One region of the Dyella caseinilytica genome, then DNA from elsewhere that is predicted to be linked to it. Evidence: predicted binding sites of a transcription regulator. Region 1 holds the regulator's gene; each other region holds the start of a gene.
The links. Region 1 encodes sigma-54, which starts transcription at its own class of promoters, with help from an activator protein. Its sites were predicted from a motif close to TGGCACGNGCNTTGC; they were not measured.
Positions count from the first base shown of each region.

Region 2: a site for sigma-54 is predicted at 2,258-2,272, ahead of ISN74_RS18590 (flagellar basal body-associated FliL family protein). Genes of this name have one in related genera too.
Region 3: a site for sigma-54 is predicted at 3,387-3,401, ahead of ISN74_RS10790 (PilZ domain-containing protein). Genes of this name have one in related genera too.

Region 1 covers NZ_CP064030.1:3,390,908-3,396,737, reverse strand. Annotated here, with positions in the region: gene rapZ (RNase adapter RapZ) at 1-889, opposite strand, end outside; gene hprK (HPr(Ser) kinase/phosphatase) at 894-1,844, opposite strand; gene hpf (ribosome hibernation-promoting factor, HPF/YfiA family) at 2,026-2,352, opposite strand; gene ISN74_RS14945 (RNA polymerase factor sigma-54) at 2,515-4,002, opposite strand; gene lptB (LPS export ABC transporter ATP-binding protein) at 4,145-4,861, opposite strand; gene lptA (lipopolysaccharide transport periplasmic protein LptA) at 4,871-5,494, opposite strand; gene lptC (LPS export ABC transporter periplasmic protein LptC) at 5,466-5,830, opposite strand, start outside.
Region 2 covers NZ_CP064030.1:4,222,550-4,228,379, forward strand. Annotated here, with positions in the region: gene fliO (flagellar biosynthetic protein FliO) at 1-298, opposite strand, end outside; gene fliN (flagellar motor switch protein FliN) at 301-666, opposite strand; gene fliM (flagellar motor switch protein FliM) at 663-1,679, opposite strand; gene ISN74_RS18590 (flagellar basal body-associated FliL family protein) at 1,693-2,187, opposite strand; gene ISN74_RS18595 (flagellar hook-length control protein FliK) at 2,543-3,838, opposite strand; gene fliJ (flagellar export protein FliJ) at 3,909-4,343, opposite strand; gene fliI (flagellar protein export ATPase FliI) at 4,340-5,707, opposite strand; gene ISN74_RS18610 (FliH/SctL family protein) at 5,704-5,830, opposite strand, start outside.
Region 3 covers NZ_CP064030.1:2,497,163-2,502,992, reverse strand. Annotated here, with positions in the region: gene ISN74_RS10805 (pseudouridine synthase) at 1-720, opposite strand, end outside; gene scpB (SMC-Scp complex subunit ScpB) at 717-1,679, opposite strand; gene ISN74_RS10795 (segregation and condensation protein A) at 1,734-2,582, opposite strand; gene ISN74_RS10790 (PilZ domain-containing protein) at 3,553-3,924, shown strand; gene ISN74_RS10785 (AMP-binding protein) at 4,025-5,710, opposite strand.

The DNA.
Region 1 (5,830 bases):
CAAGTTCACGATGGAAAGTCAGTACGCCTTCACGGGCGGTGCGGTAGTGCGCGGCAAGTTTTTCGACCAGATAAACCGAACGGTGCCGGCCACCCGTGCATCCGATGGAAATGGTGACATAGCTGCGGTCGTCGGCTTCGAAGCGTGGTAGCCATGCGTCCAACCAGCGGGCGGTATCGGCGAAGTACTCGCTGACCATCGGCTGTTGGTCGAGGAAGTCGCGCACGGGGCCATCCTTGCCGGACAACGGGCGCAAGGTCGGCTCCCAGTGCGGGTTCGGCAGGCAGCGTGCGTCGAACACGAAATCCGAATCCAGCGGCAAGCCGCGACGGAACGCAAACGATTGGAACATCAGCGTCAGGCCGGCCGTGGTTTGCGCGTAGCCAGTGGCGATCAACCGGCGCAGCTGATGCACATTCAAGTCGCTGGAATCGATCACGCGTTCGGCAATCGCCATCAACGGGCGCAACAAGCGGCGCTCTTCAGCGATGGCATCGGCCAGCGACAACCCTCGCGTGGCCAGTGGGTGCCGGCGGCGCGTTTCCGAATAGCGCTTGATCAGCACCGCGTCGCTGCAATCGAGAAAGATCAAGTGCACATGCACGGTTGCTGCCAATGCAGAAAGCACCGCGGGCATGTGCTGGAAATCTTCATCGCGGTTGCGCACATCCACGCCAACCGCAATACGGCGCCGATGACTGTCGCCGTGTGTGGCAGCGTCCACTATTTGCGGCAGCAAGGCGCTGGGCAAGTTATCGACGCAGTAGAACTCCAGGTCTTCCAGCGCGCGCAGGGCGACGGTCTTGCCACCGCCGGACAAACCAGTGAGCACCACCAGATGGATGGCGTTCGGATCGTCGACGGGAGTCGGGCTGTCTTGCAAACTCATGGCATTACCACGGGGGCAGGCGGCGCATTTGATGGGCCTGGCGGTCCATGAAGCTCATGGCGGGGTCGATGCCCTTGCTCTTGAGCATATGGCTGCGCACGGCAGCTTCAACAAGCACGGCCAAGTTGCGGCCGGGCGCGACGGGCAGGGTGATCATCGGCATCTGCACATCGAAAATCTGGCGATGCCCGACGTCGCCAGTCAGGCGCGTCATGGCATCAGTGGATTCACCGTCGCGCAATGGCTTGAGGTGAACCACCAGACGCAGGTACTTGGAGGTCTTCACCGAGGTGTGGCCGAACATCTCGCGCACGTTGAGCACGCCCAGACCGCGCACTTCCAACAGATCCTGCAGCAGTTCGGGGCAGGCGCCGTCGATGACGTCGGGGGCGATCAGGGTGAATTCGGGCGCATCATCGGCAACAAGGCGGTGACCGCGGCTGATCAGTTCCAACGCCAGCTCGCTCTTGCCGGAACCCGCTTCGCCGGTGATCAGCACGCCGATCGAGAATACTTCCAGCAGCACGCCATGCAGGGTGATGCGCGGGGCCATGGTCCGGGCCAGGTGGTATTGCATCCAGGTCAGCAGCTCGTGGCCGCGCTTGGAACTGATCCACAATGGCGTGTTGGTTTCCTCCGCCACTTCGCGAAGGTCGGCAGGAATGGCTTGATCTTTGGTGACGATGAACGCCACCGGCTGAGTGGCTGCTGCTTTGTGCACCACTTCCCAGCGCTGGCGTGAATCCAGGCTGTCGAGGAAGCTCAACTCCTCCGTACCGATAATCTGGATCTTGTTCGGGTAGATGACGTTGAGATAGCCCACTAGCGAAGGGCGGCGGGCTGGCGTGGAGCCGTATTCGAGCACGCGCGTTTCGCCGCGCATGCCCGCGACCCACCGGAGCCCCATGCGCTCGTGGATGTCATCGTAGAGTTGACGTGCGGTAAGCCGATCCAAAAACGTTCCTTTTTGCCGTTGGGCTGCCTGGTCGGGGGCGGCGGCAGGAACATTGTGCCAGTTTGGGGCGGGCGGGTTGTAATCGGAGAAGAGGGAATCGGGGAGTAGGGGACGGGCGACCGGGTGGCATGGCCTTGTTCCGGCCCGCCTCCCGTGCGGGGAGGCGGGCGCGAGAATCGCGTTACATGGTGGCCTGGCGGACCTCGTAGACCTCGTTCTGGTGCTTGTCGCACAGCTTTTCACGGTAGCGGCGCAGTTGGGTCACGAGCGTATCGAACATTTTGTCAATGGAGACGTACATGTCGTTCTCTGTTGCCTTGGTATGCAAAGTCTTGCCAGCAAGGTTGAGCGTTCCTTCGGCACATTGCTGCAGCTTATTCACCGAAAGCACGATGTTCAGGCTGACTATGCGGTCATCGAGGCGGGTCAATCGATCAAGCTTGGCTTCTGCATGACTGCGCAGGGCCGGGGTGACTTCGATCTTTTGACCACTGAGTTGGAATTGCATGGTGCGCCTCCTTCAAGAGCTGCCGCCCGGGGGCGGCGTTGGATGGTGCTCAGATCGCCGTGAAACGATCGAAAGCACCGTGAAGCGAAACCTTGATCTTGTATATGGGAACGTTCCGTCGAGTGGCAAGTTCCCCGTCATGAATAACGGGGCCAGCTGGGTTCAGCTATTGCGCTGTCGTTCGCTGGAACTGGGAATACGCAGGATTTCCCGATATTTCGCGACAGTACGTCGCGCCACTTGAATGCCTTTGTTGTGCAACTCTTCGGCGAGTGCCTGATCTGACAGGGGCTTGCGCGGATCTTCACCGTCAACGAGTTTGCGCAGCATGGCCTGGATGGCGGTGGCCGATGCACTGCCGCCATCTTCGGTGGAAACGCCGCTGGAGAAGAAATACTTCAGTTCGTAAGTGCCGCGCGGCGTATGGATGTACTTGCGGGTTGTGACGCGTGAAATTGTTGACTCATGCATACCCACTTCCTCCGCCACTTCACGTAGCACCAGCGGTTGCATCGCTTCCGGACCATAGTCCAGGAACGCGCTTTGCCGGCGCACGATGGCATCTGCCACCTTTAAGAGTGTTTCGGCACGGGACTCCAAACTCTTGATGAGCCACCGTGCTTCCTGCAGCTGTCCGCGCATCCAGGTTGCATCATCACTGCGTGCTTGCGCAATAAGACTGCAGTAATGGTGGTTAAGACTTAGTTTCGGCTGGCTGTCGGGATTGAGAAGCACCCTCCAGCGGGGGCCGTCCTTGCGGGCATAGACGTCGGGCGCGACGTATTCCACCGGGGTGGTGTCCATCGCGGCGCCGGGGCGCGGATCCAGGCTGCGGATCAACAGTGCCGCGGCGGTGGTCTCTTCCTCGGTGGCGTGCAGGCGACGGGCGAGCTTGGCCACATCGTTGCGCGCCAACAGTTCCAGCTCGTTCATGACGATGCGCAGGGCGAGGTCGCGGTGCGGCGTGTCGGGATCGAACTGCTCAAGCTGGGCCCGCAGGCAATCAGGCAGGTCGATGCTGGCTACACCGGCGGGATCGAAATGCTGCAGCTGCCGGCGCACGCTTTCCACTTCCTCAAGCGTGGCTTTGAGGTGTGGTGGCAGTGCGGCGAGTACGGCATCCAGGCCTTCAGCCAGATAGCCGTCCGTATTCAAAGCATCGATCAACACCGTGGCAATGGCTTTCGCACGCGGTTCCATGGGTGTGAGATTTAGCTGCCACAGCAGGTGTTCCTGCAGGGACTCTGGCGCGGCGTTCTGCGGATCGAGGCCTTCCTCGTCGCGATTGTTCTGGCTGCTGCCGTTGCCGCTACCGTTGCTGGACGAGAAGTCAATCGGCTCGTCCGTGCTGATATCCGGTTCGGTCCACTCCGGTGCTTCGTCGTTGGTGTCGTTGACGCTGCCGGATGCGCCATCGCTATTGGCAGATACGGGGCTATCGAATTCATTTTCGAATTCGCCGTCTTCTTCGGTATCGCTTTGTTCGCCATCGGCATCTTCGGCGAATTCGAGCAACGGATTGCTCTCGGCAAGTTGGCGCAACTCAGCGGCCAGCTCCAGTTGCGACAACTGCAATAGCCGGATGGCTTGTTGCAATTGTGGCGTGAGAGCCAGTTGCTGATTAAGACGGAATTGGAGCCCTGGTTTCATGCCTGCCAAAAGGGTGAACGAGCCTTCATCCTAACCCTTCGGCGGAACGCCGACCATACTTGTCACGGCCGGAATGACCGGCCATGCATGCGGATGTGAAACTGCGCAAATTAGCTCTTGTAGCGTGAGTAAAGTTGAGCTATTACAGACGGAATTCCCGGCCCAGATAGACCTCGCGTACTTTCTCGTCGGCCAGGATGTGGGCTGGCGTGCCGCGTGAGAGAACTTCACCCTCATTCATGATGTAGGCGCGGTCGCAGATACCCAATGTTTCGCGCACGTTGTGATCGGTGATCAGCACGCCGATGCCGCGTTCTTTGAGATGTCGCACGATGCGCTGGATTTCACCCACCGAGATCGGGTCCACGCCGGCGAACGGTTCGTCCAACAGCATGTAACGCGGTTCCGCAGCGAGTGCGCGGGCGATTTCCACGCGGCGGCGTTCGCCGCCGGAAAGACTGATGCCTTTCTGTCCGGCGATGTGCGCGATCTTCAATTCGTCGAGCAAGCTTTCCAATTGCGCGTCGCGTTTGCGTTGATCAGGTTCGCGCAATTCCAGCACAGCCATGATGTTGTCCGACACGCTCAGGCGGCGGAACACCGAAGCTTCTTGCGGCAGATAGCCGATGCCGAGCTTGGCGCGTGCGTGCATGGGCAGGCCGGTGATGTCCTGCTTGTCGAGCTTGATCGCGCCGCCGTCGGCTTCGATCAGGCCGACGATCATATAGAAACAGGTAGTCTTGCCGGCGCCGTTAGGGCCGAGCAGACCGACCACTTCACCCTGGCGGATCGAGAATGCGAAATCGCGCACCACTTTGCGTGCGCGGAAACTTTTTTGCAGACCTTCTGCGGAAAGCATAGAGAACGTTTATTCCTTGGTCGGCGCGCTGCTGGCAGGCGCCGGCGCGGTGGATGAGCTGGAGGCGGAGGCCGGCTTGGCCGCGCCCGATGCCGGTGTGCTGGCGGCCGGCTTGGCCGGCGGGTTGGCCGCTGGCGCGCCCGGCTTGCCGTTCTTCGCTGGCGGCACCGGTTTCTGCTTGGGCAGGAAGGTCATGCGTACGGGGCCTTCGTTGCCGCTTTCACCCACCATGTAACCGGTCTGCGTGTTGTAGGTGAGCTTGGTACCAAACGACTCGCCCTTGGTCGCCTGCCACACGTGCGCGTGTCCGGTGAGGATCGCGATGCCGTTGACGTTGTCGTAATACAGCTGGTCCGCATCGCCCGTCATGAGGTTGCCGTTGTCATCGATCTGCTCGATGTGCGGCTGCTTCTTTGGGTCCGACGTCACAATGATGTGGTCGACAGAGGTGTCTTCTTTGGCCGTATAAATCTTCGCCAGCTGACCGGTCAACTTCATGGTGCCCTGGGTGATCAGGACGTTGCCCTTGAAGGTGCTGACGGAGTTGGGCTCGTTGTAGCCATCCATGCTGTCGGCGTGTACCACGTGAATCGGCTGATTGCGGTCATCCGTCCTTGCGAGCGCTTGCTGCATCAACAATAGACCGACAGTCAACAGACTTAGCCGTAGCATTGTTCTGGCTTGAATACAGCACGCCGTGCACGTCATTGAGCAACTCCATATGGTTATCGTTGAGGCTGGCGCGCATGCCGACGCCGTTCATTACGGTGGCTCCCTGCGTCATGGTGGCCGGGTCCGCGGTTTGCATGCGGTTCTCTTTCGGCCAGCCGGTGACATTGGAGGTGCATAATGTTGCCATGGGACTCAATGTTCCCGTGAGGCTTTGTACGAAGGCAGGCCGATGCATGTACATCGGGCCGTCCAGCCGCATCAGCGTACCGCTCTTGTTGACCCAGCCGAATGGTGCGT
Region 2 (5,830 bases), 830 kb from region 1:
TTCCTTCATAAACATGCAACGCACGCACCCCACCCGCTCCCACGCCGACCAGCAGACGCTTGCCATCCGCCTCAACCAGCAACACACGTTCACGTGCACTGATCGACATGCTTTCCACGCAACGCAGACGTCGCCCGCCCACAAACTGGCGCGATTGCAGGCGGCGTGTCAGCCAACCCGCGGCGAAAATCAGTGCCACGATCGCGCCCAGGCTCAACACGACGCGAACCAGTTCACCGGTGACATTGACATCGGGCACGCTTGCCATCGGCGCGCGCGCCAGCAGGGAGATCATCATGCTTACCTCAGCTTCCGCACGCGCTCAGCCGGACTGATCACGTCGGTCAGGCGAATGCCGAACTTTTCGTTGATGACGACCACTTCACCATGCGCAACGAGCGTGCCGTTGACGAATACGTCCAATGGTTCGCCCGCCGCGCGATCGAGTTCCACCACTGAGCCCTGATTGAGCTGCAGCAGATTGCGAATGCTGATGCGTGTGCGGCCGACTTCCATGGCCAGGGTCACCGGCACATCGAGAATCATATCCAGGCTGACGTCAGCCCCTTCGCTCGCGCCTTCGTTCAAGGTGTCAAACTCCACGCGATGCTCGCCATTCTTCGACGCGCCACCCGTTGCAAATGCGGTATCACTGTTCTGGCTCATAGGATTCTTTCTTGGACGAAGTCGAGGGAAGGAAGCGGCGCGCGGCGGCCCGCAGCGGCTTTGTAGCGAACGGCGTAACGGCCGTTGACCTGGCCGTAGTGGCCGCGGAAGACCGGCACATCTTCGGCGAAGACCGTGGTGACGTCAGGCAGGTTGATCGGAATCACGTCGCCGACACGCAAGCCCAGGAATTCGCCGATATTGATTTCCGTTTCCAGCAGGAGCGAAGTCAGTTCGACCTCGGCGTCCATCACTTCCTCGTGCAGGAAGTGAATCCAGCGTTCGTCGCGCTCACCCATGCGGTCGCTTTGCACGCCGGCGTCGAGCATCGTGCGGATCGGCTCGACCATCGAATACGGCAGGGTCAGATGGATTTCACCGCCGCCGCCATCGAGCTCGACGTGAAAGCGTGACACCACCACGGTTTCGGTCGGACTGACAATATTTGCGAACTGCGGATTGATCTCCGAATTCATGAATTCAAACTGCACGTGCATCGCCGGCGCCCAGGCTTCGACCATCGAGGCGAACACCTCGGCGAGCAGGATCTGGATCACGCGATTTTCGGTCGGCGTGAAATCACGACCTTCAATGCGCGCGTGATAGCGGCCATCGCCGCCGAAGAAGTTGTCGATGACGGTGAAGACCAGGCGCGGTTCCATCACGGCGAGCGCGGTGCCGCGTAGTGGCTTGACCTTGATCAGGTTCAGATTGCTCGGCACAGCCAGGCCGTGCACGTATTCGCTGAACTTCACCATCTTCACGCCGAGCACCGAGACTTCGCAGGTCTTGCGCAGTACGCCGAACAGCGCGGTGCGGAAGAAACGTGCGAAACGATCGTTGATCATCTCCAGCGTCGGCAGGCGGCCGCGCACAATGCGGTCCTGCTGGGTAAAATCGAAATCCAGCACGGTGCCGGGCGGCGGCGGTACATCGCTTTCAGTTTCGATCTTGCCGTCGTCGACGCCGTTGAGAAGGGCGTCGATTTCTTCCTGGGAAAGCAGGTCGCTCATCGCACCACCCTCATCACTGCATCACAAAGCTAGTGAAGTACAAAGCATCAACATCCGGTTTGCCGATCTTGTCGGCCACGATCTTGCGCACGGCATCCAGCGCTTCGGTCTGCAGCTTCTTTTTGCCCGCGGTATCGCTAAGGCCGGCGTAGGTCTGGCTGCTGAACAGCATCACCAGGGCATTGCGGATGACCGGGTCGCTGTCTTTCATCGCTTGCACTGCGTTCGGATCGTGCGTCATCACCGTGACGCCCACCTGCAGATAGCGCGTGGAGTCCTGATCCTGGAAATTCACCACGAAGGCTGGATCCAGCGGCAAATAGAGTTCCGGCGCCTTGGGTGCCTGCGCAGCCGTTTCGGTGCCGGCCTTGGCCGTATGCGATTGGAACAGCAGATAGCCCACAGCCGCGATCAACACCAACACCGCCAGGCCCAACATCATCATCAAGCCATTGCCACCCTTCTTGGGGGCCGGGGCTGCTTCCTGTCCACTTTCGGTGCTAGCCATGAACGACCTCAACTCCTGTGATTTGCGAACACCTGCCCACACTGGGCAGACTTGATCTACAGGGGTTTTAGCAAGCGGCGTGCCATGACTGAAAACCGCGTAGCAGCACGGTTTCTGCGTGATTACCTGGCAATGGACGGCGTTTTATTGACGCGTGGCGGGATGCAGACGCGAGTGTGGTGTAGCGATTACGTCGGCGTGGATGAGGCTTGCGATCCGGAAGCCTTCATGCTGCGCGATAAACAGATTTGCCTCAGCGTCATTCCGGCGAAGGCCGGAATCCATGCTTCGTACGTGCCATGGATTCCGGCCTTCGCCGGAATAACGCTGAGGTGTGATTGGAGTTCGCGCGAAACTAAGCGAATGCGTCGACCAAGCCGATCGCTACCCTCTCCAGGGTTTCACCGGCTGATGGCTCCGCAGTGTCGGCATCACCCGTCGCCTGCCCGCCCGAGGACTGCTGCTGTTCCGCAAACTGCTGTTGTCCCGACTGCTGTCCGACCGAGGTGTGACCGAGCGATAGCCCCTGCCCGCCCAGCATCTGATGCAATTGATTGAGTCCTTGCTGGACCGCGGCAGTCGTGGCGGGATGCTGCGTAACGAAAGCTACGTCGACACGGCCATGCTCCACGCTGACTTTCACATCCAGCGGACCGAGATCCTGCGGATTAAGTCGAATCTGCGCTTGCTTGATGTCCTGCCCGCTCAGCCAGGTCACCTGCTGGCCCAACTCCTTGGCGAAGCCGGACGAACCCACCGGCGAATTCACCGACAAAGCATGTCCACTCGCGCCCGCAGCGCTGGTTGGGGTGGCGACGGCGGTGGCATCGATAACGCCACGCAACGCGGCGAGATCGGGGTTGCTGCTTGACGTGTTGCTGGCCGTTGGCAACGCACTGACGGTGGCAGCAGCCAAATGGCTTGCCGCCGATGCGGTACCCGCCAATGCCTGCGTGCCGTCACCTGTTGTCGGTGACGATGATGCACTGTCAGTGGCGCCGCTTACGGTACCGCCGTCATCCGCGTCGTCATCTGCATTGGCAGAGGATGCCTTTTGCATCGCGAGCGATGCTGAATTGCCGCTCGCGCCGCTGGTATTGGATGTCACGGCCGATGCGCTTGCGTTAGCGGCCGTGCTGTCTTGGGCCGCCGGTGATGCTGCTGGCGTCGGTGGCGGCGGCAACATTGCCATGGCATGCGCAGCGGACGGTGGCTGAGGCGTGTTATTGGTCTGCGCCGGCGTTTTGTCATCGGCAGCTTTGACGCTGCCAGTCTTGCCGGCGTTGTCGCCGGTTTCGCCCGATGCCTGATCGATCAGATTCAGCACCGTGCTGGCCAGCGACGCGACATCCGTGGGAAGGGTGAGATTGCTGCTATCGCTGTCCGCATCATCCGTAGTGGCCTTGCCGGCCGTGTTGCCGGATGCGGCTGATGCTGGGTTGGCGCTGGCTTGCGCGTTGGCGCCCTGTGCCTGGTTGTTGGCGTTGCTATTGTTTTGATCCGCCTGGTCAGACGAATCGCTCGCCTGTTGTTGCGCTTGCTGCAGATGCGTGTCGAAAGCTGAACTGCTGCTCTGGCTGTTCTGCGCCACATGCGTGACCGCAGGCGCCGGACTGGCGACGGGAACGGCGGGTAAGGGGCTGGCGCTCATGCCTTGACACTCATGCAGACAAAAATCCCTGCTTGTGCAGCAAGAACCAAGCCAACGTCAGACCGGCGCTTCATGGCGTGCGGATCCGTCGATTGCGGTACTGCATGCGCTCGTCCACTTCAGCCTGTTCCTGCCGCTGCTCGCTCTGCTGCTCTTGCGCGCGGAAGCGTTCCACCACGTTATCCAACGCATTTTCGCGGGCGTGCGCCTGCAGCCAGCGTTGCCGCGCGGACTCCAGCTGGCGCTGCAAGCGCTCGAGCAAATGCCCTTGCTGGACGATTGCCTGGTCAATGCGTTCGACGAATTGTTGACGGTTAAGCAAGGCGCTGACCGTCAGTCCACCGTCGCCGAGGCTGTAGTCGCGTCGATAACGCTTGAGTTCTTCCAGCTGCTGTTCGGCATGGGCGAGCTTTTGCTGTTGCTCGGCCAGGCGTTGCAGCGCATCTTTCTGGCGGCGCTGGGCCTGATCTACGGCGGGTTGTAGTCGATCCGAGCGCGATGTCATGCGGCGGTCTCCGCGATCAGTGTTGCCAGACGTTCCTGCGCGGCGCGCAGTTCCGTGGGTTCATCGACTTCCTGCTGCAGGAACCGGGCCAGGCGCGGCCACATGGCGATAGCCTGATCCACCTGCTGGTCCGAACCTTTTTGATAAGCGCCGACAGCAATCAGATCCTTGCGTTGGCTGTAGGCCGAATAGATCTGGCGAAAGCGCTGCGCTGCGCGCATCTGTTCCTTGCTCACTACCGCAGGCATCACGCGGCTGATCGAGGCTTCGATATCGATGGCCGGATAGTGGCCTGCTTCGGCCAGGTCGCGTGACAGCACGATATGACCATCCAGGATCGCCCGTGATGCGTCGGCGATCGGGTCGTGGCGATGATCGTCGCCTTCGGTAAGCACGGTATAGAAAGCGGTGATCGAACCGCGTCCTTCCGCATCATTGCCGGCGCGCTCGACCAGTGCCGGCAGCAAGGCAAACACCGACGGCGGATAACCTTTGGTAGCCGGCGGCTCGCCGATCGCCAGCGCGATCTCGCGCTGCGCCTGTGCATAGCGCGTCAATGAATCCATCAGCAGCAGCACGCGTTGACCGCGATCGCGGAACCATTCGGCAATTGCGGTGGCATATTGCGCGCCGCGCAGGCGCTTCAGCGGCGGTGCGTCGGCGGGTGCCGCCACGATCACGGCGCGCTCGCGTCCTTCATGGCCCAAGGTCTGTTCGACGAATTCCTTCACTTCGCGGCCACGCTCGCCGATCAACCCGACCACCACGACGTCGGCATCGGTGTAACGCGTCATCATGCCGAGCAGCGTGGATTTGCCGACGCCGGAACCGGCAAATAAGCCGATACGTTGGCCGCGACCGACTGTCAGCAGGGCATTGATGGCGCGCACGCCGGTATCGAGCGGCGTATCGATCGGCTTGCGCGCCATGGGATTGATCGGCTCGCGCTTGAGTGCTGCGTGATGATCCGCACCCAGCGGACCTTCGCCATCGAGCGGCACGCCATCGGCGCCGACCACGCGCCCGAGCAGCGCTTCGCCCACCGGCAAACCACCGACGCGCGCGCACGGACGCACGCGCGCATTCGGCAATACACCGTGCATTTCGGTAACGGGCATCAACAGCAGGCGTTCGTCGGCGAAGCCGACCACTTCAGTATCCAGTTCGGTGCCATCGGCCGCATCGACCAGGCAGCGCGATCCCAACGGTGCTTCGCAGCCTTCCGCCTCCAACGTCAATCCGACAACGCGGCGCAAGCGCCCTTCCACCGTCAGCAACATGGCGGTTTGCGCACGCTGTGCGCGGCGCGCCAATTGCTGCCGCCAGCGCTGTTGCCGTGCGTGCGCTGCGGCTTCGGGATTCACGCGGCCACCTCGTCCTCGCCATCGTCGAGGTCCTCGCCAATGACAGCGTCGACAACCGATGCCAGCCGTGTGGAAACCCGCGCATCAAGCCGGGAGCGTTCGCTTTCCAGCACGCAGTCGCCA
Region 3 (5,830 bases), 890 kb from region 1:
CAGCTCTATGTTGCCGTAGCGGATGCGCTTGAGACGGCTGACCAGGAAACCTTGCGAGTCCCACAGGCGGCGGACTTCTCGATTGCGACCTTCGCGGATCACCACGCGGAACCAGCTATGGCTACCGCCGCGGCTGATGATGGCGATTTCGTCAAAGCGGGCAGGGCCGTCTTCCAGCTCAACGCCCGCTTTCAGTTTCTCGATCATTTCATCGGGCACTTCGCCGTGTACGCGGCAAAGGTATTCGCGTTCCAGGCCGCTGCGCGGATGCATCAGCGCGTTGGCGAGTTCACCATCGGTGGTCAGCAACAGCAGGCCGGTGGTGTTGATGTCGAGGCGGCCTACGGCGACCCAGCGCGCGCCTTTCAGTCGCGGCAGCTGTTCGAACACGGTGGGACGGCCTTCGGGATCTTCGCGTGTAGTCACCACGCCTTCGGGCTTGTGGTAGACCAGCACTTCGGCGTCGTCGCGATTGTCGGTGGCGACAACAAACTGCTTGCCATCGAGCGTGACGCGGTCGCCAGCACGGACGCTTGCGCCGATGTTGGCGGCGCTGCCATTGACTTCGACATCGCCTGCCTGGATGCGTTGCTCCAGCATGCGTCGCGAGCCGAGACCGGCGTTGGCCAGCACCTTGTGTAGGCGTTCTTCGATCTGGGGGGCGTTTTCAGGCGGTGCGGAGCGCTTGAGGCTCAATACGGATTTTTGTGGCGCATTCATGCGCGGTACTCCTCGGTGTCTTGCTCAGCGGAGCTTTCAGCGGCGTCCGCATGGTCCGCTGCCTCGTCGGCAGTGGAAGGGGGTTCTGTGACGGCATCCGTTTCAATGGCGGATGCAGTGTTTTCGGATTCGTGGCTGTCCGCGTGGTGCTGCGGAGCAGGGTCTTCGTGTGTTTCCTCAGCAACCGATGTTTCAGTTGCCGGTTCTTCGTGGACGATCGCTTCGTTAGCAGGCGCTTCGTCGGCTTGGTCTTCGTGGGCTGCCGCTTCACCAGTGTGTGCTTCTTCAGCGTGTACCTGGTCTTCGGCTTGCTTTTCTTCGGCGTGTTCGCCTGCTGCCGCTTCATCCTCCGCTTCAGCGTCCGGATCAATCGGCAGATCCTTGATGACGCGCGGCGGGAACGGCTCGTTGTCCAGCCGCAGCTGGGGGTCTTCCATGTCGCGGATTTCCGAGAGCGGCGGCAGCTCATCGAGCGACTTGAGGTTGAAATAGTCCAGGAAGCTGCGCGTGGTGCCGTACAGGGCGGGCTTGCCCGGCACGTCGCGGTGTCCCACTACCCGAACCCATTCGCGTTCTTCCAGGGTCTTGACGATGTTGGATGAGACCACCACGCCGCGAATCTGTTCAATTTCCGGACGCGTGATCGGTTGACGGTAGGCGATCAACGCCAGCGTCTCCAGCAGGGCGCGCGAGTAGCGGCTGGGCTTTTCCGACCACATGCGTGATACCCACGGATGCACATCCTGGCGTACCTGATAGCGGAAACCGGAGCCGACTTCCCTCAGCTCGACACCACGGTTCTGGCTGTCTTCCACCAGCATTTCCAGTGCCATGGCGATGTGTGTCCGGTCGACTTCATCTTCCTCGACGAACAGTTCGCCCAGTTGCGCCACCGTCATAGGCTGGCTGGCGGCAAGCAGTGCGGCTTCGATAATCGCTTTGAGTTGCTCGATCTGCATGGTCTTAGGATTCAGGTATCCATGACGGTGGTGCGCCCTTGTCTCAGCGACCGCTTATTCGGTGCCAAACGCGGCGTTTTGTTCTTCGAAGGCGTTGTCGCTGGCGGTGAGCTCGGCTTCTTCGCGGGCCGAACCGGCATTGGCCTTCACGTAAATCGGTGCCAGCGGTTCCTCCTGCACAATGTTGATCAGGAACTCCTTGGCCAGCTCCAGCATGGCCAGGAAGGTGACCACCACGCCCAGGCGTCCTTCGCTTACATCAAACAGGTTCTCAAAACGGTAGAACTGATCGCCTTCCAGGCGGCTCAGCAATTCGCCCATGCGTTGGCGCACACTCAGCGCCTCGCGCTTGATGGCGTGATGCCCGAACAGTTCGGCCCGGTGCAGCACATCCTTGAGGGCCAGCAGCATTTCCTTCAGATCCAGCGGCGGCGGCAGCTTCACCACACTGCGCTCGCCGGTATCAGCCTGCACAACGGCCGTGTCGCGTTCCAGGCGCGGCAGGGCATCAATGTCCTCGGCTGCCCTCTTGAAGCGCTCGTATTCCTGCAGGCGGCGCACCAGTTCGGCACGCGGATCTTCTTCCAAGCCTTCTTCCGTGGGCGGCCTCGGTAATAGCAACCGCGATTTGATCTCACCCAGGATCGCGGCCATCAGCAGGTATTCCGCCGCCAGTTCCAGGCGCATCACGTCGCGCATCATGTCGATGTATTCCATATATTGCCGGGTGATTTCGGCAATCGGAATATCGAGGATGTCGAGGTTCTGCCGGCGAATCAGGTAAAGCAGCAGATCCAGCGGTCCTTCGAACGCCTCCAGAAAAACTTCCAGCGCATCTGGAGGAATGTAGAGGTCCTGCGGCATCTGCAGAATCGGCTCACCGCGCACGACGGCGAGCGGCATTTCCTGCTGCTGCGGAACCCCAGCAAACGCATCGTGCGTTGCTTGTACCGGCTGAGACTCGGTTGACTCAGTGCTCATCAATGCATGTCATTAGGCCGCCCGATTCGGGCTGGCGATTCGTTCTGTTGACGATCAAAACCTTTTTTCGATGCGCGATCGAACCAAGATTCATGCCTGGGATGCCTTCGATTGCTGAGGCGCCCCCAATGAAGCCACTCAATCTGCACGATGCCCAGCCGGGAGATGCGGCTTTCCCGCCAATATCAAACCCCGATGAAGCCACACGATGCGGTTCGGTCAGGTGTGCGGTCGCTGGATGCCGGGCGATATCGCTGAAAACGATCAGGCCGGAATCATGCGTAACGCCGCTGGCGTCGCCCGCGATTCGTAAAGGTCGGCTGGGTACATCGGGTGGAGGCCATCCCTACCGGGGCTCCCGGCGGCCATCCATGTATGGCTCCACACGCGGGTTACAGATTAACTGCAGTATGGCGGCATGTCCAGTAAGCGCTTCAGCTTCCGTAAGGGCATGTGAAGCTTTAAAGAATGCTTATGCAGCGAGGGATCCCCCATCCCTGCACGGCAGCCTCCCTTCCTAAGAAGTCCACGGGCACTGCTTCGGAGTGTAGGGGAGGGGCCGGAATGGGGTTTACCAATCCCTGCTGCACCAGTGCGAGCCGCGCCCTCCTGAGTCACCTGTATGGCACATGGGGTAAATGAACCGCCACGGCAGCATGTGACCTATAGCGTCGCCAGTGTCGTCTGAAACACGTCACACAGATAGCTGCAATGTAGTTGTAGCAGTGGCATGTCGCTTGCTTCATCATACGGGGCTATCCGGGGGACATCGGCACGAATGGGCCGGTGCTGACGGGCACAGAGGGACGTGTCGCGGGAAGGCACAGGCTTCGTTGCCAGCAGGTCGGATCTGGGCGTGTGGCGGGGATGCTGTGCGGGGAGATAAAAAGGTATGACCACAATGGGTGACGACGCCATGGATGGTTCCGATAAAGAGCATCTGCGCCCGGCGCGCATGCGCATCAAGACCACGGTGCTGATGAGTCACGGCGACGAATCGCATCCCACCGATCTGATCGACATCTCTGCCACCGGCGTGCTGCTGCGCCGTCCGAGCCAATGGAACGGCAAGGCTGGTGAGAGTTGGGTGCTGGATATGATCTTCGGTGAGGACCTGCACATCCATCTGGAGGCGAAGGTCGCCCGCGTGTCGGAGCGGCATATCGGTTTTGCCTACACGCGCATTCCGGAAGACAAGCAGGTGCCGCTATGGAACCTGCTGGGTGGTTACGCCGATATCCTTGAGATGTGGCACAACGAATAGCGGGAATCGCGAGTCGTCAATCGGGAAAGTAAAAAGCGCTAATCGCTATGCTTTCCCGATTCCCGATTCCCGATTCCCGATTCCCGATTCCCGATTCCCGTTAACCGGCGACCGCCTGCTTCTTCTCATCCCGCAGCTCGCGCCGGAGGATCTTGCCCACATTGCTCTTGGGTAACGCATCGCGGAATTCGATCACCCTCGGACGCTTGTAGCCAGTAAGGTTCTCGCGGCAGAACTCCTTGAGCTGTTCCACCGTCAGGGTCGGATCCTTGCGCACCACGAACAGCTTCACGGCTTCGCCGGAGTGCTCGTCGGTAATGCCAATGGCTGCGACTTCCGCGACGCCCGGATGCTTCATCACGATGTCCTCGATCTCGTTCGGGTACACGTTGAAGCCGGACACCAGGATCATGTCTTTCTTGCGGTCGACGATATAGACGTAACCGTTCTCGTCGATCCTGGCGATATCGCCGGTATGCAGCCAGCCGTCCGGCGTCAGCACCTTCACCGTTTCATCCGGACGCTGCCAATACCCCTTCATCACCTGCGGGCCGTGCACCATCAGTTCGCCCACATCACCCTGCGGCAATGCTTGACCGTCTTCGGACCAGATGGCGATATCGGTGGACGGAATCGGCAGGCCGATGGAGCCGTTGTAATCCTTCAGATCCAGTGGATTGATGCACACGGCCGGCGATGCCTCGGTAAGACCGTAAGCTTCCGCCAGCGTGCAGCCGGTGACTTTCTTCCAGCGTTCCGCGACAGCGCGTTGCACCGCCATGCCGCCACCAAGGCTCAGGCGCAGCTTGGAAAAATCCAGCTCGCTGAAGCCTGGTGTGTTGAGCAGGCCGTTGAACAAGGTGTTGACGCCAGTCAGTGCGGTGAAGCCTGACTTGCGCAGTTCCTTGACGAAGGCCGGCATGTCGCGCGGATTGGTAATCAGCCAGCTCAGACCGCCCAGGCGCATGAACACCAGGCCGTTCGCCGTCAACGAGAAGATGTGATACAGCGGCAGCGCGGTGATGACGACTTCCTGGCCTTCCTTGAGATTCGCGCCGATCCACATGCCTGCCTGCAGCATGTTCGCGACCATGTTGCCGTGGGTCAGCATCGCGCCCTTGGCGACACCGGTCGTACCGCCGGTGTATTGCAGGAAGGCGATGTCATCGTGACCGATCACAGGCTTCGTCAACGAGTGACGCGCGCCACGGGACAAGGCATCGTTGAAGCGCACAGCATGTGGCAGATGGAAAGGAGGCACCATCTTCTTGACGTGCTTGACCACCAGGTTCATCACGGCACCCTTGGCGCCCAGCAGGTCGCCGATGCCGGTGGTGATGATGTGCTTGACCTCGGTCTCGGCCACCACCTGTTGCAAGGTGGCAGCGAAATTGTCCAGCACCAGGATCGCCTTGGCGCCGGAATCCTCAAGCTGATGCTTGAGCTCACGCGCGGTGTACATCGGGTTGGTATTGACCACTGTCAGGCCGGCGCGCAGTGCACCGAATAGCGCGATCGGGTATTGCAGGCAGTTGGGCATCATGATCGCGATGCGATCGCCTTTGACCAGTTTCAGCTCGCCCGTGAGGTAGCCGGCAAAGTCGCGGCTGAGCTTGTCGACTTCCGCGTACGTAAGTTGCTTGCCGAAGCTATGGAAGGCGGGGCGCTGGCCGAAGCGCTCAAATGCTTCTTCCACCACCGCGGTGACTGAGGCGTATTGATTGATATCGATTTCTGCGGATACGCCAGCCGGGTAGTGATTCAGCCAAGGACGCTGATTGCTCATGTTCGATCCCAACCTCCATTAGTGACATGCCGATGGTGACGATAGCGGGCATCGTGCATCATGCGGGCGAGGCATTGGAGCATACGCGCGCGTATAGCGGCAAGCCGCGTTGCAACGAGA